DNA from 4 places in the Rhodospirillum centenum SW genome. Region 2 is predicted to be linked to each of the others. Evidence: riboswitches for the same ligand, from Rfam matches in the RefSeq annotation. Region 2 holds a riboswitch; each other region holds the start of a gene.

Region 1 (7,483 bases), 1.8 Mb from region 2:
AGATCGGCTGCGGCCCGTGCCTGTCCGGCACCACACCGATCCCCCATGCAGGTTCTCACTGACATTGGTCTTCGGGCGGGAGAAGGGAATGCCCCCGCGAACGCAGCAGATATAGGCAGGTGCGGCAAAGGCTGCAACCGCCGCCATGGGGGGCAAGAAAGAGCCGCGGGGCCCACCCCCGGCGACCCCACCGCAGCCTGCCTCCCGGCCGGGCTCCCGGCCGCGCTCCCGGCCGCGCTCCCGCCGCCGGTGATACCGTCCTGGGGCAAGCAGCCGATCCTGGAACATCACAGACCGGCAGAATACTCTTGTTAATGGTATATTAATGGCACGGTGCCATCCATGGCCGCAGAAGAAATGCGGCCTCCCCGTCCCGGGCCAATTGGGGATGTTCAGCCCCAATTTCTTCAGGGGAATGACCTTTAGAAGTAAACCGGATACATTATATCTCCCAAATCGATCCGCTTTCGAATATCGTCATCGGGTCAGGCCGCGCGTCCGGCCGGTGCGCTTCAGGGGGAAGCAAAAGCTTCGGGGTGGAGCAACGATGACAGAGTCTCGACGCGACATGGCCCTGGCCATCAAACGCTGCCTGGAAAGCCTGGCCGCGGATGCACAGAGCGGGAAACTGCACGAGGTGGCCTATCTGATCGGCATCGCCGCCCTGGCGGCGGAGGATGCCGCCCGCGCCGCCGAACCTGTGGAGCTGGCGGGCGACCTGCTGCACAAGCGCCCGATGGGCCACTGCTGAGGGGACCTGCCGGGGGCAGGGGCGGCGGGGGAGTGGCGCGGGGCAGCGGTGGCGCGGGGCAGCGGTCCGGGAGCCCCCGCACCACCGCCCCGGACCGTCCTGCCGTCAGGGCATGGCGCGCAGGGCCTTCGCCGCCGCCACCATGGCCACCAGGGCCGGCTTCACCTCCTCCCACCGGCGGGTCTTCAGCCCGCAGTCCGGATTGACCCAGATCTGGTCCGGCTTCAGCCGTTCCCGCGCCTTGACAAGCAGCGCGACCATCTCATCCACGCCCGGCACGCGCGGGGAGTGGATGTCATAGACGCCGGGTCCGATCTCGTTCGGATAGCGGTAGCCGGTGAAGGCGTCGAGCAGCTCCATCTTCGAGCGCGACGTCTCGATGGAGATCACGTCCGCATCCATCGCGCCGATCGCCTCGATGATGTCGTTGAACTCCGAATAGCACATGTGGGTGTGGATCTGCGTCTCCGGCCGCACGCCCGAGGCCGACAGCCGGAAGCACTCCACCGCCCAGTCGAGATAGGCGGCCCAGTCGGCGCGGCGCAGGGGCAGGCCCTCGCGGATGGCCGGCTCGTCGATCTGCACGGCCCGGATGCCGGCCCGTTCCAGATCGACCACCTCGTCGCGCAGGGCCAGGGCGATCTGACGGCAGACGGCGGCGCGGGGCAGGTCGTCGCGCACGAAAGGACCCATTGCAGCATTGGTCACCGGCCCCGTCAGCATCCCCTTCACCGGCCCGGTCCGTCAGCGACTGGGCGTAGCCGGCCCAGTCCACCGTCATCGGCGCCGGGCGCGACACGTCACCGAAGATGATCGGAGGCCGCACGCAGCGCGAGCCGTAGGACTGTACCCAGCCGTTGCGGGTGAAGGCGTAGCCGGCGAGCTGTTCGCCAAAATACTGGACCATGTCGTTGCGTTCGAACTCGCCATGGACCAGCACGTCGATGTCCACCTCCTCCTGCCAGCGGATGGCGGCCTCCGTCTCGTGCCGCAGGAAGGACAGGTAGTCCGGATCGGACAGGGTGCCCTTGATGTGGGCGGCGCGGGCCTTGCGCACGGCATCGGTCTGCGGGAAGGAACCGATGGTGGTCGTCGGGAAGCGCGGCAGCCCCAGCCGGGCGGCCTGGAGCGGCCGGCGCTCGGCATAGGGCAGGCGCCGGGCCATCTCCGGCGTCACCGCCGCCAGCCGCGCGGCCACGGCCGCGTCGTGGATGCGCGGCGAGGCACGGCGCGAGGCGACGGTCCGTGCCGCCGCGTCCAGCACGTCCGCCACGGCCCCCCGCCCCTCCGTCAGGGCCCGGCCGAGCGTGGCCAGCTCCGCCATCTTCTGCACGGCGAAGGCCAGCCAGCCGCGCAGTTCGTCATCGAGGCCCGTCTCGCCCTCGCTGTCCACCGGGACATGCAGCAGCGAGCAGCTCGGCGCCAGCAGCACCCGGCCCGGCCCCAGCCGTTCCGCCACCGGCCCGATCCGGTCCAGGATGGCCGGCAGATCGGCCCGCCAGACATTGCGGCCGTCGATGACGCCCAGCGACAGGGCCAGCCCGTCCGGCAAGCGTTCCAGCGCACGCTCCAGGTCGGCCCCGCCGCGCACGAGGTCGAGGTGCAGGCCGGCGACGGGCAGCGCCAGGGCGGTCTCCAGATTATCGCCCAGCGGCCCGAAATAGCCGGCGACCAGCAGCTTCAGACCGGGCGCCGCCGCGGACAGCGCGGCATAGGCGCGGCGCAGCGCCTGCCGCGCCCCGTCGTCGAGGTCGAGCGCGAGGCAGGGTTCGTCCATCTGCACCCAGTCGGCCCCCGCCGCCTCCAGGCGCCGCAGCACCTCGGCATAGACCGGCAGCAGGCCATCCAGCAGCGACAGCGGCTCCAGGTCCGCATCCTTGGACTTGCCCAGCAGCAGGTAGGTCACCGGGCCGACCAGGACGGGGCGGGTCAGGATGCCCAGCGCCTTCGCCTCCAGGAACTCATCCACCGGCTTGGTGGAGGCGAGCCGGAAGCGCTGACCCGGTTCGAACTCGGGCACCATGAAATGGTAGTTGGTGTCGAACCACTTCGTCATCTCCTGCGCCGGCAGGCCATCCCCGGCGGCAGGGGCGCAACCGCAGCCGCTGCGCCCCTGCGACCCGCGCGCCATGGCGAAGCAGGTCTCCAGGGGCACCGGTCCGCAGGTCCAGCCATAAAGGGCGGGAACCGCACCGACCATGACGGAGGTGTCGAGGACGTGGTCGTAGAGGGAGAAGTCGTTGCTGGGAATGTGGGTGATCCCCAGCGCCTGCTGCCGGCGCCAGCTTGCGGCCCGCAGGGTCCGGGCCGTGGCGAGCAGGTCGGCGGGGCCGGTCCGGCCGGCCCAGTAGGATTCCAGGGCCGACTTCAGCTCGCGGCGCGGCCCGATGCGCGGCACGCCCATCGTGGCGACGGGCACGGCAGCGCCGGGAAGGATTGGTTGCGACATTGGCATGGACCCCATTGTGGATGGGGGCAAAGGCCATAGCGGACGCGAAGGACAGGCCCGCAGCACCAGGGGACGGTCCGGCGCGGCCTGCCAAGGCGACACACCGGGACACCCCGCCCGTGGACGTTATCTGCCATGGCAGGTCTCCTGGCTCGCGGGTCATCGCCTTCCGCCGGTCTTCCCAGGACCGGTCGGTCCCAGTGACACATGGGGGCGGTCGGCTCGCCGCTGACAGTTGCGGGGGCAGCGCCGGACTCGCACCGGCTTCCCTCTTAGCCCCAGCGCGGCCGCAGAGCCGCCTGGAGACCATGGCGGAACGAGACTAGACGCTCCCCCAGTCACGGTCAACGACACATAAAGAGTTCTTTATGTCGTTATGTCCTTGCGCCGACCTGCCTGTCGCGGCGGCAGTTCCACCGGGACCTTCCGGCCCGCGGATCGTTCCGGTACGGGAACATTCCGGTCAGGAAACATTCTGCCCCGGGGTCCGGTCCGGCCGGCGCCGGTCACTCCTCGGCGGCGCCGCTGCCTACGATGGCGGTGCGGATTTCCCGCTCCAGCATGGCGAGCGTGGCCTGCGCCGTCACGCCGCCATGGGCCTTCTCGGTCACGGCGAAGGAGAACAGGGCCAGCGTCGTCTGACCGTCGCAGGCGGACCCGCGCAGCCAGAGGTGGAAGCGCAGCGGCTCCCCGTCCTCCTCCCCGGCCGTGGCGAAACGGGCCAGCACCTCGCCCTCGTCCAGCCATTCCACGCTGCCCTCGCCGACGCGGCCGTCGGGGCCGTCGGCGAACTGTTCGGCCGTCTGGCGCAGCACGCGGCGGGCGTCGCCGTCATCCTCGGCCCCGCCGTCGGCGTAGCTGAAGGCGTGGACCGCCACCCGCAGGGTGCCGGTGCCCTCCTCGTCGCCGTGGAAGACGGCCAGCTCGCCGTCCTTCTCCGCGCTCCAGTCCCAGGGCACGCGGAAACGGACCAGATCGCCATGGCCGACATTGCGCATGGTCACCCGCTCCACCGGCTCGCGGACCGGCAGTTCGGTGAACTCGATGCGGGCAGCCTCCTCGCCCAGCCGGTCGATCAGCTCGGCCAGCCCGTCCATCTCCGTGCTGCTGTCGGGCACCAGAAGCTGCACCGTCACCACCCGCACATGATCGGGCGGGCGGAAGTCGGCCACCTTCCAGACGAAGACCTGGCGGTCGGGCGGCTGCGCCACGGCATAGGCGATCCAGCGCCGGTCGTCGCCGTCGTCCTCCGACGGCGCGATGCCGTGCGGCAGCACGTTCTCCCGGTCCAGATACTGGATCGCCTCCTCGGCGCGGACGCCGTAGGGGTTGCGGTAGGTGGTGAGCGAGATCAGCAGATCGACGGGATGCGCGCCCGGCGACTGGTAGGCCAGCCCGCCATCGTCCCGCGACACGCGCCGCCAGTCGGCGGGCACGCGCAGCCGCACCACCCCGTCGCGCAACGCCACAGGGTTCCAGTCGGCCGCCATCTCGCTGTCCAAGGAATCTTCCCACATGCCCTGGAATCTAGGCAGGAGACCGGGGCGAGTCCATGACCATGGGGCGCCGGTCCCGTTTGCGTGCAGGGCGGGGTGCGCCCGCGGCCGCGGCGCGCTATCGTCGGCCCCGTCTCCAGCCCCGTCTCCCGGCCCCGTGGAAGGACCCGGTCCGCCATGCCCAGTCCCCCGAGCCCCGACGGGTTCCGCTACCTGCCCGACCGGCTGGACGCCGCCGCCCAGCAGGCGCTGCTGGACGCCGTGCAGCAGGTCGCGGCGGCAGCGCCGTTCCAGCGCTACGTGACGCCCGGACGGGGTCGGCCCTTCAGCATCGACATGACCAACGCCGGCCCGCTGGGCTGGGTGTCGGACCGGCGCGGCTACCGCTACAGCCCCGTGCATCCGGCCACCGGCCGGCCCTGGCCACCGATCCCGGCGGCGCTGCTGGATCTCTGGGCCGAGCTGGCGGGCTGGCCGCAGCCGCCGCAGTGCTGTCTCGTCAACCTCTACCGCGGCGGCGGCGCCCGGCTGGGGCTGCACCGCGACGAGGACGAGGAGGCGGCCGACGCCCCGATCCTGAACGTCTCGCTGGGCGACACGGCCGTGTTCCGGCTGGGCGGACGGCAGCGCGGCGATCCGACCCGCAGCTTCCTGGTGCCCAGCGGCACGGTCATGGTCTTCGCCGGCGAGGCCCGCGCCGCCTTTCACGGGGTGGACCGCATCCTGCCCGGCAGCAGCGCCCTGCTGCCGGAGGGCGGAAGGCTGAACCTGACCCTGCGCCGGGTCACCCCCGGCGACTGACCGGCAACGGCGGGCCAGCGATGACTGGCCGGTGAGGACCGCCCGGTGAGGACTGCCCGGCGACGGCCGGCCGCGCCGGGCTCAGCTCTTCAGCCGCCAGCCGCGGGCATAGAGCGCCAGCGCCGCCCCGTAGAGCAGCGCCGTGACGACCAGCAGCACCATGAGCGACACCGCCGGCGGCTGGTGGCTCTCCCCGATGAAGCCGTAGCGGAAGCCGTCGATGGCGTAGAAGACAGGGTTGGCCTGCACGATGGTGCGGAACGGCTCCGGCATTCCGTCCACCGGGGCGAACAGGCCGGAGAGGAAGACCAGCGGCAGGAAGATGAAGGTCAGGAAGGCCGCCATGTGGTCCCACTTCTGGCTGACGATGCCCGACAGGAAGCCCGCCGCGGCCATCATCGCCGCCCCCAGCACGCCGAAGCCCAGGACTGCCAGCGGATGCGCCACCGCCGGCGCCCGCAGCAGCAGCATGGCGGCCCAGATGCCCGCCCCGGCCAGCAGCCCCGCCGCGACCCCGGCGATGACATAGGCCAGCACCGTCTCCCGCGCGCCGACCGGCGCCATCAACTGGTCGATCACCATCCCCTCGATCTTGCTGTAGACCAGGGAGAAGGCCGGGTTCTGCGCCGCCTGGAGCAGCAGCGACATCATGATCAGCCCCGGCACCAGGAAGTCCAGCACCGCGTCCCCGGCCGGGGTGCCGCGGTTCGGCCCCAGCCCGAAGGCGAAGCAGACGAAGTAGATCACCGCCATGATGGCCGGCGCGATCACCGTCATCGCCGCCATCTTGCGCACCCGCAGCAGCTCGCGCCGCATCAGCGTGACGAAGCCCCGCCAGTGGAAGGCGCCGATGTGCCGGTCGAAGGCCGGATCGAAGGCGCCGGCGGGCGGCGGGGGGACATCGCGCGGGGACATGGGCGGTCAGGCCTTCAGCTTGTAGCCGCTGGACAGCATCCGCAGGACCACGGCCAGGAGCACCAGATTGGCCCCCGTCATCACCAGGATGCCCGTGGTCAGGGTGCCGTCCGTCTGGCCGATGAATCCGTAGCGGAAGCCGTCGATGAAATAGAAGAACGGGTTCAGGTGCGCGATGAAGCGGAAGGCCGGGGGCACGCTGTCGATGGTGTAGAAGGTGCCCGAGAGGAAGGAGAGCGGGGTGACGATGAAGTTCGTCACCGCCGCCATGTGGTCGAACTTCTCCGCCCAGATGCCGCCGATCAGGCCCAGCAGCGACAGCAGCATGGCCGCCGCCACGGCATGGAACAGGATGAACTGGGGCGCGTACAGCCCGAGCGGCACGAAGATCCAGATGGCGGCCGCCGTCGCCAGCCCGACCAGCAGGCCGCGCGCCACCCCGCCCATGACATAGGCCGCCGCCAGCTCCCCGGCGGAGAGCGGCGGCATCAGCACGTCCACGATGTTGCCCTGTACCTTCGAGACGAGCACCGAGGAGGAGGTGTTGGCGAAGGCGTTCTGGGCGATGGACATCATCACGAGGCCCGGACCCAGGAAGACCAGGAAGGGCACGTCGCCCACCATCCGCACCACCCCGCCCAGGGCCAGGGCGAAGACGGAATAGAACAGCAGCGTGGTCACCACGGGGGCGGCGACGGTCTGCACCCAGACCTTCAGGAAGCGCCGGATCTCCCGGCGCGTCAGGGTCCAGAGGCCGATCCAGTTGACGGCGCCCACGCTCCGCGGCATGGGAAAGCTATGATCCGGCATTGCACAGGGTTCCGCTTGAGGCTGCGGCACAGTAGCGCCCCCGCCCCGTCGCGGGCAACCGCGGCCATCGCGCGAAGCATTGCGCGAACGGCCGGCGCCGCGGCCGCCCGACCGACCGCATCCACCCCGGGGGCCGCATGACGGACGACCGCGACCGTTCCGCCCCCCCTGCCCGTCCCGCCCGCCGCGGGCCGCGCCGGGTCAGCCCGGACTATCTGGAGCGGGCGGCGCTGCACTATCTGGAACGCTTCGCCAGTTCCG
Region 2 (7,483 bases):
AGTTGCGCCGGGGCGGCGAAGTCGATCCGCTCGCAGGACGCCGTGACGAAATCGACATGCGCGTGCCGGGTGGCGGCGATGAAGGCCACCTTGTCCATGTGCGCCAGCGCGGCGCCGCCGAACAGGGTGCCGTGGTGGTTGGTATCGCCCGGGAAGATCAGGTCGATCAGGCTGGTCTCGCGGCGCACGGCGCATCTCCTGAGAGGCGGGCAAGCTGGTCGGGCCGGCAGCCCGTGGCCCGGAAGGGCTGCAGGCGGTGCTGCCGGACGCCCAGCGCGTCGAGATCGGCGCGCAGCCGCTCCAGCGCCGCCGCGTCCAGCAGGCGCGGATGCACGGTGGTGCGGACATCGCAGGCGATGCCGGCGTCCAGCAGCAGGCGCAGGCTCTCGCGCGCCCGCTCCCCGCTGCCGGAGGCGCCGGTGATCCGCTCGTACTCCGCAAAGGGGGCCTTCACGTCGAAGCCCACCCAGTCCAGGAGCGGCAGCAGGTCCGCCAGCCGCTCGGGATAGGGACCGCCCGTGTGCAGGCCGATGCGGAAGCCCATCCCCCGCACCGTCCGCATGGCATCGGGCAGCGCGGCCTGGAGCGTCGCCTCCCCGCCGGAGAAGACGACGCCGTCCAGCAGGCCGCGGCGCCCCTCCAGGAAGGCCAGCACCTGCTCCCACGCCAGTTCCCGCTGCCCGCGGGCGGGCAGCAGGTCCGGGTTGTGGCAGTAGGGGCAGGCCCAGGGGCAGCCCTGGCAGAAGACGGTGGCGACCAGTTCGCCCGGCCAGTCGCAGGTGGACAGTCGGGACAGGCCGCCGACGCGGAGGTCGGCCACCGGATGCGCTTTCGTCAGGCCCCGAGGTCCGCCTTCGCCTCGGCGAAGTAGCGGCGTTCGGCGAACTCGCCCTTCTTGCCGAAATTGAAGGAGGAGACCGGGCGGTGATAGCCCATCACGCGGGTCCAGATCTCGCAGGGCTGGCGCTCCTCGTCCTTCAGGACGATCTCGGCGGTCTCGGTCATGCAGCTCATGGGTCGGGTCCTCTTGTCCGGGGGTCGGGGGATCGGGCCGGTGTTCCGGCGATGCGGTGCCGCGGCGCTCACTCGGCCGCGGCGCAGGTCTGCCGCTTGCGGGCGATCAGCTCGGCGTCGCACTTGGGGCAGAAGGCGTGCTCGCCCTCGATATAGCCGTGCTTGGGGCAGATCGAGAAGGTGGGCGTCACGGTGATGTAGGGCAGGCGGAAATTCTCCAGCGCGCGCCGCACCAGCTTGCGGCAGGCGTCGGCCGAGGACACCCGCTCGCCCATGTAGAGGTGCAGGACGGTGCCGCCGGTGTACTTGCGCTGCAACTCCTCCTGCCGCTCCAGCGCCTCGAACGGATCGTCCGTGAAGCCGACGGGAAGCTGGCTGGAATTGGTGTAGTAGGGCTGGTCCGCCGTGCCGGCCTGGAGGATGCCGGGGAAGCGCTTCTGGTCCTCCTTGGCGAAACGGTAGGTCGTGCCCTCCGCCGGGGTGGCCTCCAGGTTGTACATGTTGCCCGTCTCTTCCTGGAACTGCACGATGCGGGCGCGCACATGGTCCAGGAAGCGGACGGCGAAGGCGTAGCCCCGCTCGGTCGTCACGTCCTCGGCATCGTCCGTGAAGTTGCGGATCATCTCGTTGATGCCGTTCACGCCCAGCGTCGAGAAATGGTTCCGCAGCGTGCCCAGGTAGCGCTTGGTGTACGGGAACAGCCCGTTGTCCATGTGGTGCTGGATCACCTTGCGCTTGATCTCCAGGCTGGTGCGGCTGACGTCCAGCATCTCGTCCAGGGCGCGGAACAGGGCCGCCTCGTCGCCCTTGTGCAGATAGCCCAGGCGCGCGCAGTTGACCGTCACCACGCCCAGCGAGCCGGTCTGCTCGGCGCTGCCGAACAGGCCGTTGCCGCGCTTCAGCAGCTCGCTGAGATCGAGCTGGAGCCGGCAGCACATGGAGCGGACCATGTTCGGCTTCAGCTCGGAATTGACGAAGTTCTGGAAATAGGGAAGCCCGTACTTGGCCGTCATCTCGAACAGCCGGTCGGCGTTCTCGCTCTGCCAGGGGAAGTCGGGCGTGATGTTGTAGGTCGGGATCGGGAAGGTGAAGACCCGCCCCTTGCTGTCGCCCCGGGTCATCACCTCCATGTAGGCGCGGTTGATCAGGTCCATCTCGGCCTGAAGCTCGCCGTAGGTGAAGTCCATCTCCTCGCCGCCGATCACCGGCACCTGGTCGCGCAGGTCCTCCGGGCAGGTCCAGTCGAAGGTCAGGTTCGTGAAGGGGGTCTGCGTGCCCCAGCGGGAGGGCACGTTGAGATTGTAGACAAGCTCCTGGATGCACTGGAGCACCTGCTCGTAGGGCAGGTTGTCCTTGCGGATGAAGGGGGCGAGATAGGTGTCGAAGGAACTGAACGCCTGCGCGCCGGCCCATTCGTTCTGCAAGGTGCCCAGGAAGTTGACGATCTGGCCGACGGCGCTGGACAGGTGCTTCGGCGGCGCCGCCTCGACCTTGCCGGGCACGCCGTTCAGCCCTTCCGTCAGCAGGGTGCGCAGGGACCAGCCGGCGCAGTAGCCTGCCAGCATGTCCAGGTCATGGATGTGGATGTCGCCCTCGCGGTGGGCGCGGCCCACCTCCGCCGGGTAGACGTGCGACAGCCAGTAGTTCGCCACCACCTTGCCGGAGATGTTCAGGATCAGGCCACCCAGCGAATAGCCCTGGTTGGCATTGGCGTTGACGCGCCAGTCGGCCCGGTTCAGGTACTCGTTGATCGAGGTCTCGACATCCACCACCGTCTTGCGGTCGCGCCGCAGACGGGCGCGCTGCTCGCGGTAGACGATGTAGGCGCGGGCCGTGGCGAAATGGTTGGCGGAGATCAGGACCTGTTCGACCACGTCCTGGATCTGCTCGATGTGCGGCGCGTCGGTATGGAAGCGATGGCCGATCACCTTGATCGCCTGGATCGCCAGGAGATGCGCCTCGGCCCCGTCGAACTCGCCGGTCGCCTTGCCGGCGCGCTCGATGGCGGAGCGGATCTTGTCGCCGTTGAAGGCGGACACTTCACCGCTACGCTTGATCACGGACTTCGGCAGCGTGGCAAGGGCATGAACGGGCATGCGGGTCTTTCCCCTTCCGGCACGCGGACAGGGGTCGGGAACCGCCCGGCGCGGCGCCGGCGGGTTCCCTTCGGATCACCCCGTCCGAAGATGGTAGACTGGGTTACGGCAGGTCTCCTGGCTTGCGGGTCCGCGCCACCGTCCGGTCTTCCCGGTGCCGGTCGGCACCAGTGACATGAAAGGTCGGCAGCTCGCCGCTGACAGTTGCGGGGGCAGCGCCGGAATTGCACCGGCTTCCCTCTTAGCCCCCGGATAACTACATATTGTGTTGTCCGGAGGACCGTAACGCTAAATACCGTAAATGCAGGTTCTGCTTAAGTCAAGCTCCGGCGGCGCAGGAGGGGCATGACGGATCGCCATGCGGTCCGTCCACAGCCGTGCAGGCGGGCGTTGACAGGGGGATGGCCGTCTCCTAAAGCTCAGCCGTCACGGTTCTTCCGCTCCTCCCGGGTGCGGAAGCTAAGAGGGAATCCGGTGCGCCGTCCGCGGCAAGGCCGGAGCTGCCCCCGCAACTGTCGGCGGTGAGCCTCTCCCGTTCGCGCCACTGGACCCGCAAGGGTTCCGGGAAGGCCGGGCCGAGGCGACGACCCGCGAGCCAGGAGACCTGCCGCGACGCATCATGGTCCACGGGCGGGGTGTCCCGGCGGAACGACCGCGATCCGGCCGCCCCGGTGGGGATGACGGGACGTCACGGTCTTCCCCATGCCCATGCCCTTCACGTCTGAAGGGGCTTCCAGTCCATGTCCGATTCCGCGACGACGCCCGGCGACGGCCTCGCCCCGATCATCTACACGCCGCGCAGCACGGACGCTCCGCGCCGCGCCCGCGCGCTGATGATCCAGGGCACCAGTTCCGATGTCGGCAAGAGCATGCTGGTGGCCGGGCTCTGTCGCGCCTTCACCCGCCGCGGTCTGGTGGTGCGCCCGTTCAAGGCGCAGAACATGAGCAACAACGCCGCCGTGGTGCCCGACGCCGACGCCCCGCCGGAAGCGGACGGCACGCCGGCACGCGGCGAGATCGGCCGCGCCCAGGCGCTCCAGGCCCGCGCCTGCAAGGTGGCGCCGTCCATCCACATGAACCCGGTACTGCTGAAGCCGCAGACGAACATCGGCTCGCAGGTGGTGCTGCGCGGCCGGGTGCTGGGCAACTGCCCGGCGCGCACCTATCACCGGATGCGCAAGGGCCTGATGCCGCCGATCATGGACAGCTTCGAGCGGCTGGCCGCGGAGGCGGATCTGGTGATCGTGGAAGGCGCCGGCAGCGGGGCGGAGATCTATCTCCGCGCCTCGGACATCACGAACATGCATCTGGCGGAGCGGCTGGGCCTGCCGGTCGTCGTGCTGGGCGATTTGGACCGTGGCGGCACCATGGCCGCCCTGGTCGGCACCCACGCCCTGCTGGACGAGGCCGACCGGGCCCGCGTCGTCGGCTACATCGTCAACAAGTTCCGCGGCGACTTCTCCCTGTTCGAGCCGGCCTGCGGCACGATCACGGCGATGACCAACTGGCCCTTCCTGGGCGTGGTCCGCTGGTTCGAGGAGGCCGACCGCCTGCCGGCGGAGGATTCGCTGGCGCTGGAGCGGCCGGCCACCGGCGTGGGCAGCGGCCTGAAGGTGGCGGTGCCGCGGCTGTCCCGCGTCGCCAACTTCGACGATCTGGACCCGCTGGCGGCCGAGCCGGGCGTGGACCTGCGCTGGGTATCCCCGGGTCATCCGATCCCCGCCGATACGGACGTGGTGGTGCTGCCCGGCTCCAAGACCACCCGCGCCGACCTGGACGTGCTGCGGCAGCAGGGCTGGGACGTGGACATCCTGGCCCATGTCCGCCACGGCGGCCGGGTCGTCGGCCTGTGCGCCGGGTTCCAGATGCTGGGCCGGGTGGTGCGCGATCCCGCCGGGATCGAGGGACCGGCCGGCGAGACGCCGGGCCTGGGCCTGCTGGACATCGAGACGGAGATCGGCGGCGACAAGCGGCTGGTCGAGATCGACAGGCTGGACCGCAACAGCGGCCGCCGCGTCACCGGCTATGAGATGCACATGGGCCGCACGACCGGGCCGGGCCTGGAGCGGCCCTGGATGATGCTGGATGCGGGCGACGGCTCGGCCCCGCGGGCCGAAGGGGCGGTATCCGCCGACGGGCGGGTGACGGGCAGCTACATTCACGGCCTGTTCGGGTCGGACGGGTTCCGCTCCGCCTGGCTGGAGCGGGTGGGGGCGCAGGCCTCGGCGCTCGATTTCGAGGCACGGACCGAGGCGGCCCTGGAGGCCCTGGCCGACCATGTGGAGGCCAATCTGGACCTCGACGCGCTGCTGGCCCTGGCGCGGTGACGGCCCCCCGGTGACGCACGCCCTTCCCCTCCGCGGCAGCGCCCGGCCATGACCATCCTGCTGGCCCTGCTGATCGACCGCTTCCTGGGCGAGCCGCCGGCGCGGCTGCATCCGGTGATCTGGATGGGCCAGTACCTGGAGCACGCTGGCCGCCGGCTGCCCGATCTGCCGCCCTGGCTGGCACTGCCGGCCGGCGCCGTCGCCTGGGCCGTCGGAGCGGCGGCCACGGTGGCGGGGGCGGGGGCAGCGACGTGGCTCGTCTCCGACCTGCCGGCCTGGCTGGAACTGGTGCTGCTGGCGTTCCTGCTGAAGCCGATGTTCGCCCTGACCCTGCTCCTGTCGGAGGTCGCCGCCACGGAGACGGCCCTGCGCGAGGGTCTGGCGGCCGGCCGCGCCCGTCTGGGCTCTCTGGTCAGCCGCGACACCGCGGAGCTGGAACCGGAGCAGGTGCGCGAGGCTGCCATCGAATCCCTGGCGGAGAACCTGTCGGACTCCCTGGTGGCGCCGCTGTTCTGGTTCCTGGTGGCCGGTCTGCCCGGAGCCGCGCTCTACCGGTTCGCCAATACGGCGGATGCCATGTGGGGTTACCGCGGTCGCTGGGAATGGGCGGGCAAGGTCGCCGCCCGCGCCGACGACCTGCTGAACCTGATCCCGGCGCGGCTGACGGCGCTGGCGCTGCTGGGTGCGGATGCGCTGCGCCGCGACCGGCGGACGGTCCTGGCGGCGGAGGCCCGGCGCACCGCTTCGCCCAACAGCGGCTGGCCGATGGCGGCCATGGCGATGGCCCTGGGGCTGCGCCTGGGCAAGCCGGGCCACTATGTCCTCAACGAAGGGGGGACCGCCCCCGGCCCGGAGGACCTGCCCCGCGCCCTGGAGCGCGCCCGGCGGGCGGGTCTGGGCCTCGCCCTGCTGGCCGCCGTGGTGCAGGTGGCCATGGCGGAGGTGATCATCCATGTCTGACGTGCAGACCGGAACGGAGGCGATGCCATGGGAACGGTGACTTTCCTGACCGGCCCGGTGCGCAGCGGCAAGAGCGCCCGCGCCGTGGAGATCGCCCGCGGCTGGGGCGGGAACGTGGTCTTCGCCGCCACCTACCGCGTCGATCCCGCCGATGCGGAGATGCTCGCGCGCGTGCGCCGGCACCAGGAGGAACGGCCGGAGGGCTGGCGCACGCTGGAGGCGCCGGACGACCTGACGGCCGCGCTGGACGCGCTCGATCCGCCGCCGTCCGGACTGATCCTGGACAGCATCGTGATCTGGGCCGCCATGCGCTTCGACCGTGACGACAGCACGATCCTGACCGAGTGGAGCGCGGTCCTGGAGCATCTGCGCGCCGCCCCGTGGCCCACGGTCATCGTCGGTGACGAGATCGGCTGGAGTCCGGTGCCGATGGAAGCCGAGCTGCGCCGCTTCCGCGATCTGGTGGGCTGGCTGGGCCAGCGCACTGCCGCGGCGGCCGACGAGGCCTGGCTGATGGTGGCCGGATGCCCGGTGCGCCTTAAATGAGGGGGCGGACCGCCGCACCGTCCCCGCCGCTGCGCCCGCCGGGTGCCGCGGCCCGCCGTCCCGCGGCGACACCCGAGAGAGACCGGAAAGGGAGAGAACGATGAGCAAGACCAAAGTGGTGACGCGCACCGGCGACGGCGGCGAAACTTCCCTCGGCCGCGGCGTGCGCGTGCCGAAATGCTCCGACCGCGTGGAGGCCTACGGCTCGGTGGACGAGGTCGGCGCCATGATCGGCGTGCTGCGCTCCATGCTGGAGGACAACGCCGCAGTGGATGCGCGGCTGCGCGCCATCCAGATCGACCTCTACAACATCTGCGCCGACCTGCACATGCCGGGCGAGGCCGGAGCCGCCCTGCGCATCGACGGCAGCGGTCTGGAGCGGATCGAGGCGGAACTGGGGGAGATGAACGAGGGGCTGCCGCGTCTGGCGAACTTCGTCCTGGCCGGCGGCACCCGCGCCGCCGCCTTCGCCCATCTGACCCGCACCGTGACCCGCCGGGCCGAGCGCCGGGTCGTGGCCCTGGCCCGCGCGGAAGAGGT
Region 3 (7,483 bases), 380 kb from region 2:
GGACGGGAAGGCACGGCGGATTGCCGCGCCGGGCGGGATGCCCCTGACATCGGCCCTTTCCCTGGTCCGCCCGGGTGTATCCGATCCTGCAGAAATGCGGCTGGCAGCGGTTCTGGCAGTACCTCTCCCGGAGAGTTCGCGCCCGCCAGACAAGCGAAACGGCGCCATGCCAAGGACATATTATTGCGCAAGTGAGCGGACTGATTTCGGCCGCGCAGGAAATCCATTGCCAAACGGCGCGCAAAAAACCATTTTTGACATAAATACTGTATCGGATCATGGTCACGGGACGCCGGTCGCGTGCGTTTACATACCGTTAGCACGCAAGGGGAAAGGCCGGTGCCGTTTTTCTGCCTGCGCCTGCCGCGCTAGGTAAGATTGCATGTGTCGGGGAAACAGATGGTCGATGCAGGTTACGTGGTCGAGCGTCGGGGGAGGGGGATGGCCCTGTCAACGCGAGGACCCCAGGAGCTGGGGCCGGTGCTGCGCGATGCGTACCGGGCCTTCTACCGTGCCCTCCAGCAGCGGATCGCGCCCCATGGGGTCACCATGGGACAGTGGTTCTTCCTGCGGGCCCTCTGGGAACTGGACGGTGTCACGCAGCGCGAACTGTCGCAGCGTGTCGGCATGATGGAGCCGACGACCGTGACCGCCCTGAACGGGATGGAACGCAGCGGTCTGGTCCGCCGTGTGCGCAATCCGCACGACCGGCGCAAGGTCAATGTCTATCTGACGGACCGGGGGCGGGAGCTGAAGACAGTCCTGCTGCCTTGTCTGGCGGATGTCTCCCGCGCTGCCGTCGTCGGTCTCGACCATGGCAGCATCGAACGGGCGACCCAGATCCTGAACCGGATGACCGCCAATCTGGACGGTGCGCATCTCGAACTGGATGCCTGACGGGGACCTCGCGGACGGCAGTGTCGCCCGTGCCCGGTCCAGGAAGCCGGGGATCAGGGTTGGTCGAGGCTGAACGCGACCGGCACCTCCACCACGGCGGCGACGGGCAGTCCGTCCCGGTGTGCCGGGTCGAAGCGCCAACCCTTCACTGTCTCCAGGGCGGCATCGTCCAGCAGGGCCCAGCCGCTGCTTTCCACCAGGGAGACCTGGACCGGCTCTCCCGAGGGGCCGACCGTGACCCGCAGCAGCACCTTGCCCTGGAGGCCCTGGCGCCGGGCCGCCTCCGGATAGGCCGGGGTCGGATTGTCCGGCCGTGCCCGGGCCGGCGACGGGGACGCCTCGCGGCCGGCGGGCACGCGCGGGATGAACGACTCCAGGTCCACCGGCTCCGGCGCCGGCAGGGGCGGGGGCGCGTCCGGCGCGCGCAGCGCCTGCGTCGCCTGCGCCGTCAGACGGGGCGGGGCGATGCGCACCGGCAGTTCCGGCCAGGCCAGATGCGGCAGCCCCTGGGGTGTCTCCGGCCCGGCGGCTGTCTCCGTTCCGTCCAGCGCGGTGGCGGGTGGCATCCCCGTCACCGTCGCCAGGGCCGCGGCGGCGGCCCGGCGCAGGGCGGCCCGCGACGGCTCCCCGCCCGCGGGGCGGACCAGCACCTCCACGGCGGTCTCCTCCAGGGGCGCGCGGCGCTGCGGGTCGGCGGCCAGTCCCGCCAGCAGGCCCAGCCCCAGCAGGTGCGCCGCGGCGGACAGGGTCAGCGCGCGGCGGGTGATCCGCGCCCTGCGGGCGGCGGGATCGGGGCTCAGGGGCGCGGGCGTGGCAGCGGCCAGGAGGGGCAACGGCGGTCCTTCTCGGGGGGCAGGCACCCGGCCGGGGATCAGGATTCCGGGTCCCGCCCCAGCCGTTCCCACGGAACGTAGGCGACCGCGCCGCCCGCTTCCAGCGTCAGCATCCGCACACCGTACACCGCCTCCAGCAGCGCCGGGCGCAGCACCTCCGCCGGCGGGCCGTCCGCGGCGACGCCGCCGCGCGACAGCAGCACCACCCGGTCGCAGTACCGGGCGGCCAGCGTCAGGTCGTGCAGCACGACCAGCGTCCCCATGCCCTGCGTGCTGCCCTGGCGCAGCACCTCCATCACCTGGAGCTGGTGGTAGGGGTCGAGCCCCGCCACCGGCTCATCCGCCAGCAGCAGGTCCGGCTCCACCGCCAGGGCACGGGCCAGCAGCACCCGGGCGCGTTCGCCGCCGGACAGCGTCGTCACGACGCGCTCGCGCAGATGGGCGACGCCGCACTGTGCGAGCGCCCGCTCGATGGCGGTCGCGTCGGCCGCGCCGGGGGCGCGCCAGGGGTCCAGGTGCGGCAGCCGGCCCAGCGCCACCACCCGCTCCACCGTCAGCGGCCAGTGGACGGCGGTGGACTGCGCCAGATAGGCCAGACGGCGGGCCAGCAGCCGGGGTGGTACCCGGTCCAGGGCGGCGCCGTCCAGGGTCACCGTCCCGGCATCGGCCCGCAACAGCCCGGCCAGACACTTCAGCAGGGTGGTCTTGCCGGCACCGTTGGGGCCGATCAGCCCGACCAGCTCACCGTGTCCCAGGGTGACGCCGGCTTCGGCCAGGACCGTCCGTCCGGAATAGGACAGGCGCAGGCCGCGCCCTTCGAGCAAGGGAGCGCTCATGCCACCCTCCGCCGTGTCCGCAGCACCAGGGCCAGGAAGAACGGTGCGCCCAGCAGGGCGGTGACGACCCCCAGCTTCAGTTCGGACGGTCCGGCCCCGCCCAGGCGGACGGCGACGTCGGCCGCCAGCGTCAGCGCCGCCCCGCCCAGGGCGGACAAGGGCAGCAGCCGGCTCGGCCGGTGTCCCACCAGCGGGCGCAGCAGGTGCGGCACGATCAGGCCGACGAAGCCGATGGTCCCCGCCACCGACACGGCGGCACCGACCGCCAGCGCCGTGCCGACGATCACCAGCGCCCCCAGCCGGCCGATGGCGAAGCCCAGGGAGCGTGCCGTCTCTTCCCCCAGGGTCAGGGCGTCCAGGCCGCGGCCGGTGCCCAGCAGCAGCAGCGCACCGGTCAGCATGAAGGGCGCCGCCAGATAGACATGGTCCAGGCTGCGGTCGGAGAGCGAGCCCAGCATCCAGAAGACGATCTCCGCCAGGGCGAAGGGGTTGGGCGAGAGCGACAGCGCGAGCGAGGTCAAGGCGCCCGCGAGGCTGCTGATGGCGACGCCGGCCAGGATCAGGGTCAGCACGCCGGCATCGCGCCCGGAAAGGGTATAGAGCAGGGCCACCGCCAGCAGGGCGCCGGCCATGCCGCCGACCGGCAGCGCCAGGGGAAAGGCCAGCGACAGGCCGCTGTAGAAGGTGACGACGGCCCCCAGTGCGGCGCTGGCCGACACGCCCAGCAGTCCTGGTTCGGCCAGCGGGTTGCGCAGCAGGCCCTGGAGAGCGGCGCCCGACAGTCCCAGGACCGCGCCGATCAGCAGGCCCAGAATGGCCCGCGGCAGCCGGATCTCCGCGAAGATCACGGCGGCGGTGCTGTCGCCGCCGGCCCACCAGTCGCTGACCGCCGTGGAAAGCGACACGGCGCTGGGTCCCACGGCGAGGGAGGCCACGAACAGCAGCGCGACCAGCAGGGTCAGGGCCGGGACCAGCAGTCCCGCGGAAAGCTCCCGCGTCATGGCCCGTCCGCCGCGGCGGGGGTCTGCGCCACCTGCGTGCCGGCGCCCAGGAGTGCCCGCCGCGCTTCGGCCAGCCGGACCACCGCGTCGGCGATGAAGGGAGCGCCGCAGCTCATCAGCGGGCCGGGGATGTCGGGCCGTGCCCGCGGCGGGACGCTGCGGGCCAGGGCGGGGTGGCGCAGCAACTGGTCGGCCAGCGACGGGTGCGCCTCCGGCCCCCGGTCGGCGACCAGCAGGTCCGGCGGGTCGGCGGCCACGCTCTCCACCGGCAGATAGCCGTATCCGCGCATGCCGTGGCCGGCGGCATAATTGGCGAAGCCCGCCGCCGTCAGCACCGCGTCCGAGAGGGTGCCGCCGCCCGCGGTGAAGCCGCCCGGCTCCAGCGTCAGGGCGGTGGGACGGGCGCTGTCGCGGGGGGCGGCGGCGGCCAGCTTCGCATCCATCTCCGCCAGCAGGGCCTCGCCGCGCTCAGGCACGCCCAGCGCCCGGGCGACCTCCCGCGTCTGGGTCCGGATGTCGTCGAAGCCGGAGGCCAGCCCCAGTTCCACCACGGGGATGCCGCGGGCCCGCAGCAGCGCCACGGTGGCGCGGGTCGTGTAGGTTCCGGCCAGCACGATGTCCGGCCGCAGCGGCAGGATCTCCTCTGCCACGCCCTGTACGACGGGCAGCGCCCTGGCCTCGGCTGCGACATGGGACAGGCCGGGATCGCGGGCCAGATGCGACAGGGCCGCGATCCGCTCCGGCGGCAGCAGCAGGACCGCAAGCTGGTCGGTGCAGAGGTTGAGCGACACCACCCGCTGCGGACCGTCGGCGGCGTGGGCTTGCCACGCCGCCAGCAGGGTCACGAGGGCTGCCAGGGCCCGCCGCATCAGTATGTCGCCCGGAGGCCGACGAGGATGCCCCGGTCCGGCTGTGCGAAGCCGTTGGGGTCCTCGATCGTCCGGTCGAACAGGTTGCTGCCGCGGGCGTAGAGCTGGAGGTCTTCGCGCGCCTGCCAGGTCAGCGACAGGTTCGCCAGCCAGTAGCCGCCGGCCGTACCCTCTGCACCGTAGCCGCTCCCGTCGGGATAGATGTAGTCACGCCGCCGCCCGATGAAGGAGACTTCCGGGGCCACGGTCAGGCCCGCGACGGGCTCCAGCGCCGCCGTGAAGGCCAGGGCATGCTCCGGCCGGCGCAGCAGGCGCGCGTCGGTCTGCTCGTTGCGGGCATCCGTCCAGGTCCAGCTCGCCGTCAGCTCGGCCCAGTCCGCGGGGCGCAGGGTGAGGATCGTCTCCACCCCCTTGGTGTGCGCCTCGTTGACGTTGACGACCGTGCTCGTGAAGTCCGGGTTGTAGCGGTAGGTGATCAGGTCGTCGATGTCGCTCTGGAACCAGGTCACCGACAGGGTGGCGAGGTTGCTGCGCCCCGCCCCCGGCAGGTCGGTCTCGAACCCGGCCTCCCAGCCGACGCTCTTCTCCGGGTCCAGGTCGGGATTGCCGCGGTAGCCGTAATTGTTCGTGCCGAAGCGGTCATACAGGGTGGGCGCCTTGAAGGCGCTGCCGGCCGCCGCCTTCAGGCGGGTGGCGAGGGAGGGCAGCGGCACGACCGCCCCCAGGCGCCAGGTCGTCGTGGTGCCGAAATCGTCCGGATGCTCGTTGCGCAGGCCGGCCGTCACGTCCACCGCGTCGAACAGGCGGGCCTGGGCGTGGACATAGAGGGCAAGGCTGTCGGCATCCGCGTCCACGGCGCTGGTGTAGGGACCGTAGGCGGAGACGGAGCGGGTGTCGAAATCCACCTCGTCCCGCACGAACGATGCGCCGAAGCCAAGCACCCCGTCCTTCACCGCCGCCGTCGCCGGCAGGGTCAGGTTGTTCTGCCAGTCGGCCTGGGTCCGCACACTGTCGTAGGTGTCGCGGCTGTAATCGGCGGAGACGCTGTCCGGATCGTTGCGGTAGGTGCGGTCGTAGCGGCTCTGCCCCACGCTCAGCCGGGAGTTCAGCGCCCCGCCGAAGAACAGCCGCTCGCCGGCAAGCTGCCAGGCCAGATGGTCGCTTTCGCCGGTGGAGTTCGGCTCGTCCTGCGGGACATTGTCGAGGTCGCTCTCCGCCCTGCGCCAGCGCAGCAGCGCCTCCAGCCGGCCGTTCTCCAGCCGGACCACGGCCTTGCCGGTGGCGGTCAGGGCGTCGAAGCCGTCATCCTCGCCCAGATTGCCGGCCATCCGCGAGGGCGTGGCATTGTCGCCGTCGGTGGTGAAGCCCTGGACGCTGACGCCGTAGTCCAGATTGTCGAGCGTGCCGTAGAGGCCGGCGCTGCCGCGCCAGGTCTTGTCCGTGCCGGCAGCGGCATCGACCTCGGCGGTGGCGGCGGTGGGGCCGCCGGCACGGGTGATCATGTTGATCACGCCGCCGATGGCGTTCGAGCCGTAGAGGGTGGAGGCGGGGCCGCGCACCACCTCGATCCGGCTGACACCCTCAAGCAGGTCGTCGCCGAAGTTGAAGGCGCCGGCGGTCATGGCCGGATCGTTCACCGGCAGGCCGTCCAGCAGCACCAGGACATGGTCGCTGTTCGTACCGCGCAGGAACAGAGAGCTGTTGCCGCCGGGGCCGCCGCTGCGGGTCAGGGCGGCACCGGGCAGGGTGCGCAGGGCATCCGGCAGGGTCTGCCAGGCGTTGCGCCGGATTTCCTCGCGGTCGATGACGCTGACGGAGGCGGGAATGCGGTCGATCGGCGTCGGCGTCCGGGTGGCGGTGACGACGATCTCCTCCACCGGGGAAGCGTCATCGGCCGCGGCCGTCGCGGGGAGTGCCGGCAGGAGGAAGGCCGCTGCCAGGAAAGGCAGCGGAAACCGGGGTTGCGGGAAGACGGTGGGTCGCTTGTGCATCGCTTGCGTGCCGGCTGGCGCCGCGACCGCGCAGGGCGCGGGTCGGGCGGTTGGGGACTCTGGGTCCCCGTGGACACGGCACGGCTCCGCCTCCGCCGGGAAACGACCGGCGCGGTACTGGCGGCAGACACGACTCGTCAGAGGACGCATGCGCGCACCCCCGTCCACGGCAACCCATCGGGCACGTCACCGCAAAACGGAGGACCGTCCCATCGATGCACCCCGCCCGATGGTTGCGTGACGCTTCATGCCGGCAGGTCTCCTGGCTCTCGGGTCCGCATCCGACGCCCGGCCTTCCCAGTTTCCCAGTGGCCTGTTCCCGTCCGTGCGGACGGGGGGCGGCGAACTCGCCGATCACAGTTGCGGGGGCAGCCACGGCGTTGGCCCCACCCGGTCACCCAGGCGCAGGCCGCACCGTCGTTCCCTTTTCACCCCTTCGGGGGGACCGACACATGTGCGGCACTGTAGGGAAAACGTCCGGACCCGACAAGGCGGCTCCATCGCCGCAGGGGGCAACCCTGGGACGGCGAGCGCCCCGTTCCCGACCCGGCCGCAAGGCTCTAGCATCGCCGGATGGATACCGCCCCGCACCACCACCCCCACCGCATCGGCATCACCGGCAGCGCCGGCGTCGGCAAGACGACACTGGCGGAGGCGTTGGGCGGCCGGCTGGACCTTCCGGTGATGGCGGAGGCGATGCGGCCGCTGCTGGAGGCCGGATTCGATCTCCACACCCTGACGCGCGAGGGGCACCGCGCCCTGATCCGCGCCCAGGCGGATGCGCTGGTGCGGGCGATGGCGCAGGCAGACGGCGGCTTCGTCACCGACCGCACGCCGCTGGATTTCGCCGCCCATTGGCTGTCCAACGGGTTCGGGGTGGACGATCCCGCCGCGACCGAGGCGCTGCTCGCCCGTGCGGTGGCGGCGATGGCGGACTACAGCGCCGTGCTGCTGCTGCCCTGGGGCTGCATTCCGCTGGAGGATGACGGCGTGCGCTTTCCCAATCCCTGGATGCAGCTCCATTTCCAGGAACTGGTGGCGGGGCTGTGCCGGCGC
Region 4 (7,483 bases), 640 kb from region 2:
GGACCGGGGCCGGACCGACCAGCAGGGACACCAGGAACAGGGCGGCCAGCAGCAGCCCAAGCCCGGCCAGCAGGAGCCCGTCTCCCCGCGGCCGGGCTGCGTCCGGGGGGCGGGCTCGGTCGGCAGCGGCGGCGGTCATGACGCCCCTCCCCCGCCGCGGACGGCCTCACGCAGCAGGGCCACCCCGTCGATGGAGCCGGGGCCGGCGCAGAGCCAGTACTTCAAGGGGAAGGACACCTCCCGCATCCGCCCTGCCAGTGGGCGCAGCGCGGGGTGGTCCAGCACCGACTGGCCCACACCGGGCCGGTCCGGCCGGCGGCTGTCCACCACCAGAACGTCCGGCGGATCGAGCGCGAGCTGTTCCACCATGACACGGCCGTTCGGGCGGGTGGAGAGACGCCCGCCGATGTTCGTCAGGCCGGCCGCGGCCATCATGTCGTTGACGATGCCGCGGGAGCCGGGAACCTCGCCCCCCGGCCGGTACAGCATGGCGGTGCCCAGGGCGGGGGCGGTGCCCGCCCCGGCCAACCGTGCCTCCAGGGCGCGCCGCAGCGCCCGGCCTCGCTCCGGCTGCCCGACCGCCGCCGCCACGGCGTCGATCTGGGGCAGGATGCCGGCCAGGGTCACCGCACCGCGCAGCCGCAGCACCGGCACGCCGAGATGCTCCAGCATGGCGACCGTGCGACCGCGGGTGAAACCGCCGTCCACCACCAGGTCGGGCTTCAGCATCAGGATCTCCTCCGCCGTGCCGCCGTGCCGGTGCAGACCCGAAGCCTGCGCCGCGAAGGGCGTCAGGTTCGGGTCCGCGGCAAGGCGGCTGAGGCCGGCGATCTGCTCCCGCTCCGCCACGGCCAGCACGAACTGGTCGGCGCAGAGCGAGAGCGAGACGACACGGCGGGGCGCCGCCCCCACCCCGTCCGTCGCCCCGGCCGCCGGACCGGGCAGGCCCGCGACGGACAGGACGACGGAGGACAGGACGAGGGCGAGCGGCAGGAGGGCGGCGGCGACGCGCCGGCCCATGCTCAGAACGCCGCCTGGATGCCGATATAGGCGGAGCGGCCGGGCGTGTTGTAGTTCAGGACCTCCTGGTAGTCCTCGTCGAACAGGTTCTCGACCCGGCCGAACAGGCTCAGGCTGTCCGTCAGCTCCCAGCGGCCCAGCAGGTTCACGACCGTGTAGCCGTCCACCCGCGGCGAGGTGGCCGACGCGCGGTCGAGCTGCGAGGTGACATGGCGCAGGTCCGCCCCCAGGGTGACCGCGTCCGTCACCGTCACGTCCGCGCCCAGGTTGAACGAATGGCGCGGCCGCCGCGGCAGGTCGCGGCCGTTGTCCCGGTTCTCCGTGTCCAGCAGGGTGTAGTTCGCATCCAGCGAGAGCCAGGAAACCGGCTGCACGGCCAGCGTCGTCTCCACGCCCTGGGTCCGGGCGCGGCCGATGTTCACGTAGCTGGAGGTGAAGGCGATCAGGTTGCGGTAGCTGTTGCGGAACACGGACACGCCCGCGGTGACCTTGCCGTCGAAGAGGGCCTGCTCGATCCCGGCATCGGCGCCCCAGCTCTTCTCCGTCTCCAGGCGCCGGTTGCCGTAGGTCGGGTCGAAGAGCTGGTACAGGCTGGGCGCGCGGCGGGCCGTACCGTAGCTGGCGCGCAGCGTGGTGCCCACCGGGGACAGCGCATAGGCCGCCGTGGCGCGCCAGGTGGTGTCGCCGCCGAACTGGTCGTTATGGTCGTGGCGGGCGCCCAGGGTGACCGACAGTTCCTCGGTCAGGGCCGCGAGATACTGGCCGAAGACGCCCCAGGTCTCGACATCCGCATCGACGCCCGGCGTGGTGACGCCCCGGCTGCTGGTGGTGGTGGTCTCCGCCTTCTCCCGGTCCCAGGCGAGGCCGACGGTGGCGACATCCGCCCGGCGCAGCTTCAGGCTGGACATCAGGTCAACGCTGAGCTGGTCGCTGTCGAAGGTCGAATAGCGGTACCAGCCCTGGGGCTCGTCGAAGTCGCGGTCCGTCCGGCTGGCGCCGACCGACAGGGTGGTTTCCAGCCGGCCGTCCAGCGCCGTGAAGAACGCGCCGGCATGGCCGAACAGGGTCTCCTTCTCCTGGAAGGCGGGACCGTCGCTGCTGGCGCTGGGATCGAAGTCGGTGTCCAGCCAGTCCCAGCCGGCAGAGAAGTCGAAGCGCAGCGCCTCGCTGGCGCGCCAGCCGAGCCGCCCCCGCAGGGAGCGCATTTCCGACCCGTCCTTCTCGTCGCCCGCGCCGACACGGGAGAAGCCGTCCGTCTTGTAGTTGCTGCCCGAGAGCGAATAATCGACGTCGCCCGAGCGGCCGGACAGGGACAGATTCTGCCGGAAGGTGTCGTAGGCACCGGCCTCGACCAGTCCGCGGACGGTCAGCGGGCCGTCGCCCTGACGGGTGATGATGTTGATGACGCCGGCCATGGCGTCGTTGCCGTAGAGCGCGCTCTGCGGCCCGCGCAGCACCTCGATCCGCTCGATGTCGTCGCTCAGCAGGGCATTGAAGTCGAAATCGCGGCTCGCGCCGGAGCTGTCGTTCATCTCCACCCCGTCCACCAGCACCTTGACCATGCTGGTCTCGGAGCCGCGGATCCGGACGTTGGAGGTGGCGCCGACGCCGCCGCTGCGCGAGATGCTGATGCCAGGGACGCGCTTCAGCACGTCCAGGACCTGCGACTGCTGGCTGCGCGCGATGTCCGCCGCGGTGACGACGCTGATGCTGCTGCCGACGCGGTCGATCCGGGTCGGGGTGCGGGTCGCGGTGACGACGATCTCATCGACCAGGGGATCGCGCCCTGCGCTCTGGGCCTGGGCCTGCACCGCCAGACCGAGGCAGGAGGCGGCGGTCAGGCCGGCGAACAGCGCGTGACGGCGACGGGACGACAGGGAGGACTTGGGCACTTCTCTGGCTCCGTTCCACAAGGATGCGAAATCGGAAGCAGGGCCCGACAGCCGGCGCGGCGGACCTGCCGCGTCGGGGGGATGACAGGCCGGTCCGGCACCGCCATGGCAGGCATGGCAGCGACACGGGCACGCTCCTTCCGAAGCGCCGGCACGAAACGGAAATCCGCCCCGCCAGGACACCCCGCCCAACGGCCGTGCGACGCGTTTCCGAAGGCAGGTCTCCTGGCTTGCGGGTCACGACGCTCGCCCGGCCTTCCCAGTTTCCCAGTGGCCATGAATGGGCGAGCGCTCGCCGCTCACAGTTGCGGGGGCAGCCGCGGCCTGGGGCCTTGCGACCCGCACCGCGTTCCCTTTTCACCCCTTCCGGGGCACCTTCGGCGGGCTGAGGGTTAGCCTAGTCGGAACCGCGGCACAAGGGATGAGCGGCGGTGTTCCGAAACCTGTGGCAGCGGCGACACGCATAACCCGATATGCCCCAGCGCGCGCCCCCAGGACCCGGCGACCGGCCGGCGGCGGATCAGCCCGGAAGACCGCCCATCGGGAACGGACCGCCTGCCGCGGGCGCGGCGGGTGCGACGTGACCGGGCATGGCGGAGGCCGCATGCGGCGGCACGATGGCGACGAAGGGATCGCGGGCGCGCAAGGACCAGATCGCCCCGGCGGCTTCGGGGGATAAGGGGGCGGAGGCGAGCACCACCGCCGATGGCTGGGTGGCATCGAACAGACGGACCGCATCCTGCCAGCCGCCGGTGCCGACGACGGCAAGCCGACCGCTCTGGCACTGCGCCCGGGCCGCCGCCAGATCCTCTGCCTGTGATCCTATGATGATGACACGCACCGCACAGCCTCCGAGCGCGTTACTCCCCAAGTGAGGCGTAACTACGTTAACATGACGCTAACGCGGTGTCTGCCGTCTGATTCGCACCTCTCGGCCCGACGGTCGTGCGCCAGGGTCAGGCGACAGCCTGACGGAAACGGCGCCATCCCTCAGGCCGGGAAGATGTTGACATGGCGCAGCCTGACGCCCACCGCGGCCCCGGGGGTCAGCGCCCCCGCATCGGCCGTGCGGCGGTCCAGCAGGGCCTCCATGACCTGTCCGTCCAGGTCGAGGTCGAGCCGCAGCTCCGGGCCGACCGGCTGCACCGCCCGGACCCGGGCGGACAGGCTGCCCGGACCGGCGGCGGGCAGCACCTCCACATCATGCGGCCGGACGAAGGCGATCCCGGGACCACGGGTCCAGGCACCGGCCGGCAGGGCCAGCGACAGCCCCGCGATCTCCGCATGGTCGCCCTGGATGGTGCAGGCGAGCCGGGTGCCGCCGCCCAGGAAATCGCAGACGAAGGCCGTGGCCGGCCGGTCGTAGATCTCCGCCGGGGTGCCCACCTGCTCCAGCCGCCCCCGATGCAGGATGGCGACACGGTCGGCCAGTTCCAGCGCCTCCTCCTGGTCGTGGGTCACGAACACGGTGATGACGCCCATGCCCTTGTGGATCTCCCGCAGCCAGCGCCGCAGCTCCTTGCGCACCTTGGCGTCCAGCGCCCCGAACGGTTCGTCCAGCAGCAGCACGCGCGGTTCCGTGGCCAGGGCCCGCGCCAGCGCCACCCGCTGGCGCTGCCCGCCGGAAAGCTGGTTCGGATAGCGGTCGGCAAGCTGCGCGAGCTGGACCAGATCCAGCAGTTCCAGGACCCGCCGGCGGATCTCCGCCTCCGCCAGCTTCGGCCGACGGCGGGCGACCCGCAGGCCGAAGGCCACGTTCTCGAACACCGTCATGTGCCGGAACAGGGCGTAGTGCTGGAAGACGAAGCCGACGCGGCGGGCGTGCGGCTCGGTCGCGGTGGCATCCTGGCCGTCGATCAGAAGCTGGCCGGAATCGGCGAAGTCCAGCCCGCCCATGATGCGCAGCAGGGTCGTCTTGCCCGATCCGGATGGCCCCAGCAGCGCCACCAGCTCGCCCGGGGCGATGGTCAGGTCCACATGATCGACCGCCGTGAAGACGCCGAACCGCTTGGTGATGCCGGACAGGACGATGCTCATGCGCAGCCCCTCAATGCCTGCGGGTGGCGGCCAGCTCGGCCCCGAACCGCCATTCCAGCAGCGACTTCGCAACCAGGGTCACGATCGCCAGCAGCGCCAGCAGGGAAGCGACGGCGAAGGCGGCCACGAAATTGTATTCGTTGTAGAGGATCTCGACATGCAGCGGCATCGTGTTCGTCTCCCCCCGGATGTGGCCGGAGACGACGGAGACGGCGCCGAACTCCCCCATCGCCCGGGCGTTGCAGAGCAGCACGCCGTAGAGCAGGCCCCACTTGATGTTCGGCAGCGTCACCCGCAGGAAGGTCTGCCAGCCGCTGGCGCCCAGGGTGACGGCCGCCTCCTCCTCGTCGGTGCCCTGCGCCTGCATCAGCGGGATCAGCTCACGCGCCACGAAGGGAAAAGTGACGAACAGGGTCGCCAGCACCAGCCCCGGCACGGCGAAGACGATCTGGATGTCGTGCTCGCGCAGCCAGCCGCCGAACCAGCCGTGCGCCCCGAACAGCAGCACGTAGACAAGGCCGGAGATGACCGGCGAGACGCTGAAGGGCAGATCCACGAGGGTCAGCAGCAGCGACTTGCCGGGGAAGCGGTGCTTGGCGATGGCCCAGGCGGCACAGACGCCGAACACCATGTTCGCCGGCACGGCGATGGCCGCCACCGTCAGGGTCAGGCGGACGGCGGCCAGGGCGTCGGGCTCGACCAGCGCCTCCCAGAAGGGCCCGAAGCCCCGCCGCATCGCCTCCACGAAGACGGCGAGGAGCGGCAGTGCGATGAAGAGGGCGAGGAACCCCAGAGCCGTCCCGCCGACCAGGAGCTTCACCCAGAGCGGATCCTCCAGCACGCCGCGGCGCCGTTCCGGCGGCCGCTCGATCACGACAGGATCGTCCAGGACCGACCCGCCCCTGGCCGCTGACGCGGCTCTGCCCGGAACGGCGGGATCGGCGTCACAGGGGGAGGCGGTCACGGGCGGCTCCCTCACAGCCCGGCCCATCGCCGCGTCCAGCGTTGCAGCAGGTTGATGACCAGCAGCAGCACGAAGCTCGCCAGCAGCATGGTCACGCCGATGGCCGCCGCCCCGGCATAGTCGAACTGCTCCAGCCGGATGACGATGAGAAGGGGGGCGATCTCGCTGACCATGGGCATGTTCCCGGCGATGAAGATGACGGAGCCGTACTCCCCCACCGCGCGGGCGAAGGCGAGCGCGAAGCCGGTCAGCAGGGCCGGCAGGATGGTGGGCAGGATCACCCGCAGGAAAGTCTCCGCCCGGGTGGCGCCCAGGCTGGCGGCGGCCTCCTCCAGTTCCTTGTCCAGATCCTCCAGCACGGGCTGCACGGTGCGGACGACGAAGGGCAGGCCGATGAAGGTCAGGGCGACGATGACCCCCAGCGGCGTGAAGGCGACCTTCACCCCCAGCGGCGCCAGGATCTGCCCGATCCAGCCGTTGGGGGCATAGAGCGAGGTGAGCGCGATGCCGGCCACCGCGGTGGGCAGGGCGAAGGGCAGATCCACCACGGCATCCACCAGCCGCTTCAGCGGGAAATCGTAGCGCACCAGCGTCCAGGCGAGGGCCAGACCGAAGACGGCGTTGATGCAGGCGCCCAGGAATGCCGCCCCGAAGCTGAGCCGCAGCGCCGCCAGCACCCGCGGCTGCGTCACCTGATCGAGGAATCCGGCGACGCCCAGTTCCCAGGGGCGGGCGACCAGCGCCGCCAGCGGAATCAGGACGACCAGGGCCATGTAGAGGAGCGTGACGCCGAGCGTGAGCCCCAGCCCGGGGATGACCGACCGACGCGGCCGGGCAAAAGGCTGCCAGAGGACGGTCATCGCAAGTCTCCCGGTGGTGGGGGCTGCCCGATGACGGAAACCCCCGGCACACCGCGGGTCGCGGTCCGCCGGGGGGTCCATTGCGTGCAGATTCCGATACCGTCCGTCAACTCTCGAATCCCGGAGCCACGGTCTCCGATCGGGAACCAGGTCACCGCCCGTCGGGTCGATAGATCTGATCGAACACGCCGCCGTCGGCGAAATGCGTCGCCTGGGCCTGCCCCCAGCCGCCGAACTGGGCGATCTCCACCAGCTTGAGCGCGGGGAAACGGTCCTTGTAGCGGGTGGCGAGCTGCGGCAGGCGCGGCCGGTAGTAGTGCCTGGCGACCAGTTCCTGGCCCTCGGGCGTGTAGAGGAAGGCGAGATAGGCCTCGGCCACCGCCCGGGTGCCCTTGCGGTCCACGTTCCTGTCCACCACCGCCACCGGCGGCTCGGCCAGGATGGAGAGGCTGGGCACGACGATCTCCACCGTGTCGGGCCCCAGTTCCTCGATCGCCAGGAAGGCCTCGTTCTCCCAGGCCAGCAGCACGTCGCCGATGCCGCGCTGGACGAAGGTGGTGGTGGCGCCGCGGGCGCCGGTGTCGAGGACCGGAACGTTGCGGTAGAGGCGCTCGACGAAGCTGCGGGCCGCCGCCTCGTCCCCGCCGCCGTGCTCCAGGGCGTAGGCCCAGGCCGCGAGGTAGTTCCAGCGCGCCCCGCCCGAGGTCTTG

What was found. Region 2 has a riboswitch for cobalamin ahead of RC1_RS01500 (cobyric acid synthase). Riboswitches for the same ligand answer to the same signal wherever they lie in the genome.
Region 1: it holds a riboswitch for cobalamin, as region 2 does, so the genes downstream of both, metE (5-methyltetrahydropteroyltriglutamate--homocysteine S-methyltransferase) here and RC1_RS01500 (cobyric acid synthase) in region 2, are expected to answer to the same signal.
Region 3: it holds a riboswitch for cobalamin, as region 2 does, so the genes downstream of both, RC1_RS03145 (TonB-dependent receptor plug domain-containing protein) here and RC1_RS01500 (cobyric acid synthase) in region 2, are expected to answer to the same signal.
Region 4: it holds a riboswitch for cobalamin, as region 2 does, so the genes downstream of both, RC1_RS18515 (TonB-dependent receptor plug domain-containing protein) here and RC1_RS01500 (cobyric acid synthase) in region 2, are expected to answer to the same signal.

The regions. Positions count from the first base shown of each region.
Region 1 is NC_011420.2:2,933,196-2,940,678, reverse strand. Features, by position in the region: gene RC1_RS13655 (hypothetical protein) at 548-751, shown strand; gene RC1_RS22650 (hypothetical protein) at 857-1,444, opposite strand; partial or broken gene metE (5-methyltetrahydropteroyltriglutamate--homocysteine S-methyltransferase) at 1,545-3,155, opposite strand; cobalamin riboswitch at 3,321-3,526, opposite strand; gene RC1_RS13645 (hypothetical protein) at 3,707-4,702, opposite strand; gene RC1_RS13640 (alpha-ketoglutarate-dependent dioxygenase AlkB family protein) at 4,874-5,497, shown strand; gene RC1_RS13635 (ABC transporter permease) at 5,579-6,412, opposite strand; gene RC1_RS13630 (ABC transporter permease) at 6,419-7,201, opposite strand; gene RC1_RS13625 (regulatory protein RecX) at 7,360-7,483, shown strand, end outside.
Region 2 is NC_011420.2:329,374-336,856, forward strand. Features, by position in the region: gene RC1_RS01480 (acyl-CoA thioesterase) at 1-188, opposite strand, end outside; gene RC1_RS01485 (anaerobic ribonucleoside-triphosphate reductase activating protein) at 167-820, opposite strand; gene nrdD (anaerobic ribonucleoside-triphosphate reductase) at 835-1,014, opposite strand; gene RC1_RS01495 (ribonucleoside triphosphate reductase) at 1,083-3,110, opposite strand; cobalamin riboswitch at 3,201-3,410, opposite strand; cobalamin riboswitch at 3,523-3,736, shown strand; gene RC1_RS01500 (cobyric acid synthase) at 3,851-5,437, shown strand; gene cbiB (adenosylcobinamide-phosphate synthase CbiB) at 5,486-6,397, shown strand; gene RC1_RS01510 (bifunctional adenosylcobinamide kinase/adenosylcobinamide-phosphate guanylyltransferase) at 6,425-6,943, shown strand; gene RC1_RS01515 (cob(I)yrinic acid a,c-diamide adenosyltransferase) at 7,044-7,483, shown strand, end outside.
Region 3 is NC_011420.2:711,311-718,793, forward strand. Features, by position in the region: gene RC1_RS03120 (MarR family winged helix-turn-helix transcriptional regulator) at 442-897, shown strand; gene RC1_RS19815 (energy transducer TonB) at 951-1,730, opposite strand; gene RC1_RS03130 (ABC transporter ATP-binding protein) at 1,769-2,566, opposite strand; gene RC1_RS03135 (FecCD family ABC transporter permease) at 2,563-3,567, opposite strand; gene RC1_RS03140 (ABC transporter substrate-binding protein) at 3,564-4,436, opposite strand; gene RC1_RS03145 (TonB-dependent receptor plug domain-containing protein) at 4,436-6,427, opposite strand; cobalamin riboswitch at 6,663-6,892, opposite strand; gene RC1_RS03155 (AAA family ATPase) at 7,001-7,483, shown strand, end outside.
Region 4 is NC_011420.2:4,041,627-4,049,109, reverse strand. Features, by position in the region: gene RC1_RS18525 (FecCD family ABC transporter permease) at 1-139, opposite strand, end outside; gene RC1_RS18520 (ABC transporter substrate-binding protein) at 136-1,020, opposite strand; gene RC1_RS18515 (TonB-dependent receptor plug domain-containing protein) at 1,023-2,912, opposite strand; cobalamin riboswitch at 3,111-3,306, opposite strand; gene RC1_RS18510 (hypothetical protein) at 3,433-3,753, opposite strand; gene RC1_RS18505 (sulfate/molybdate ABC transporter ATP-binding protein) at 3,903-4,949, opposite strand; gene cysW (sulfate ABC transporter permease subunit CysW) at 4,960-5,940, opposite strand; gene cysT (sulfate ABC transporter permease subunit CysT) at 5,925-6,773, opposite strand; gene RC1_RS18490 (sulfate ABC transporter substrate-binding protein) at 6,925-7,483, opposite strand, start outside.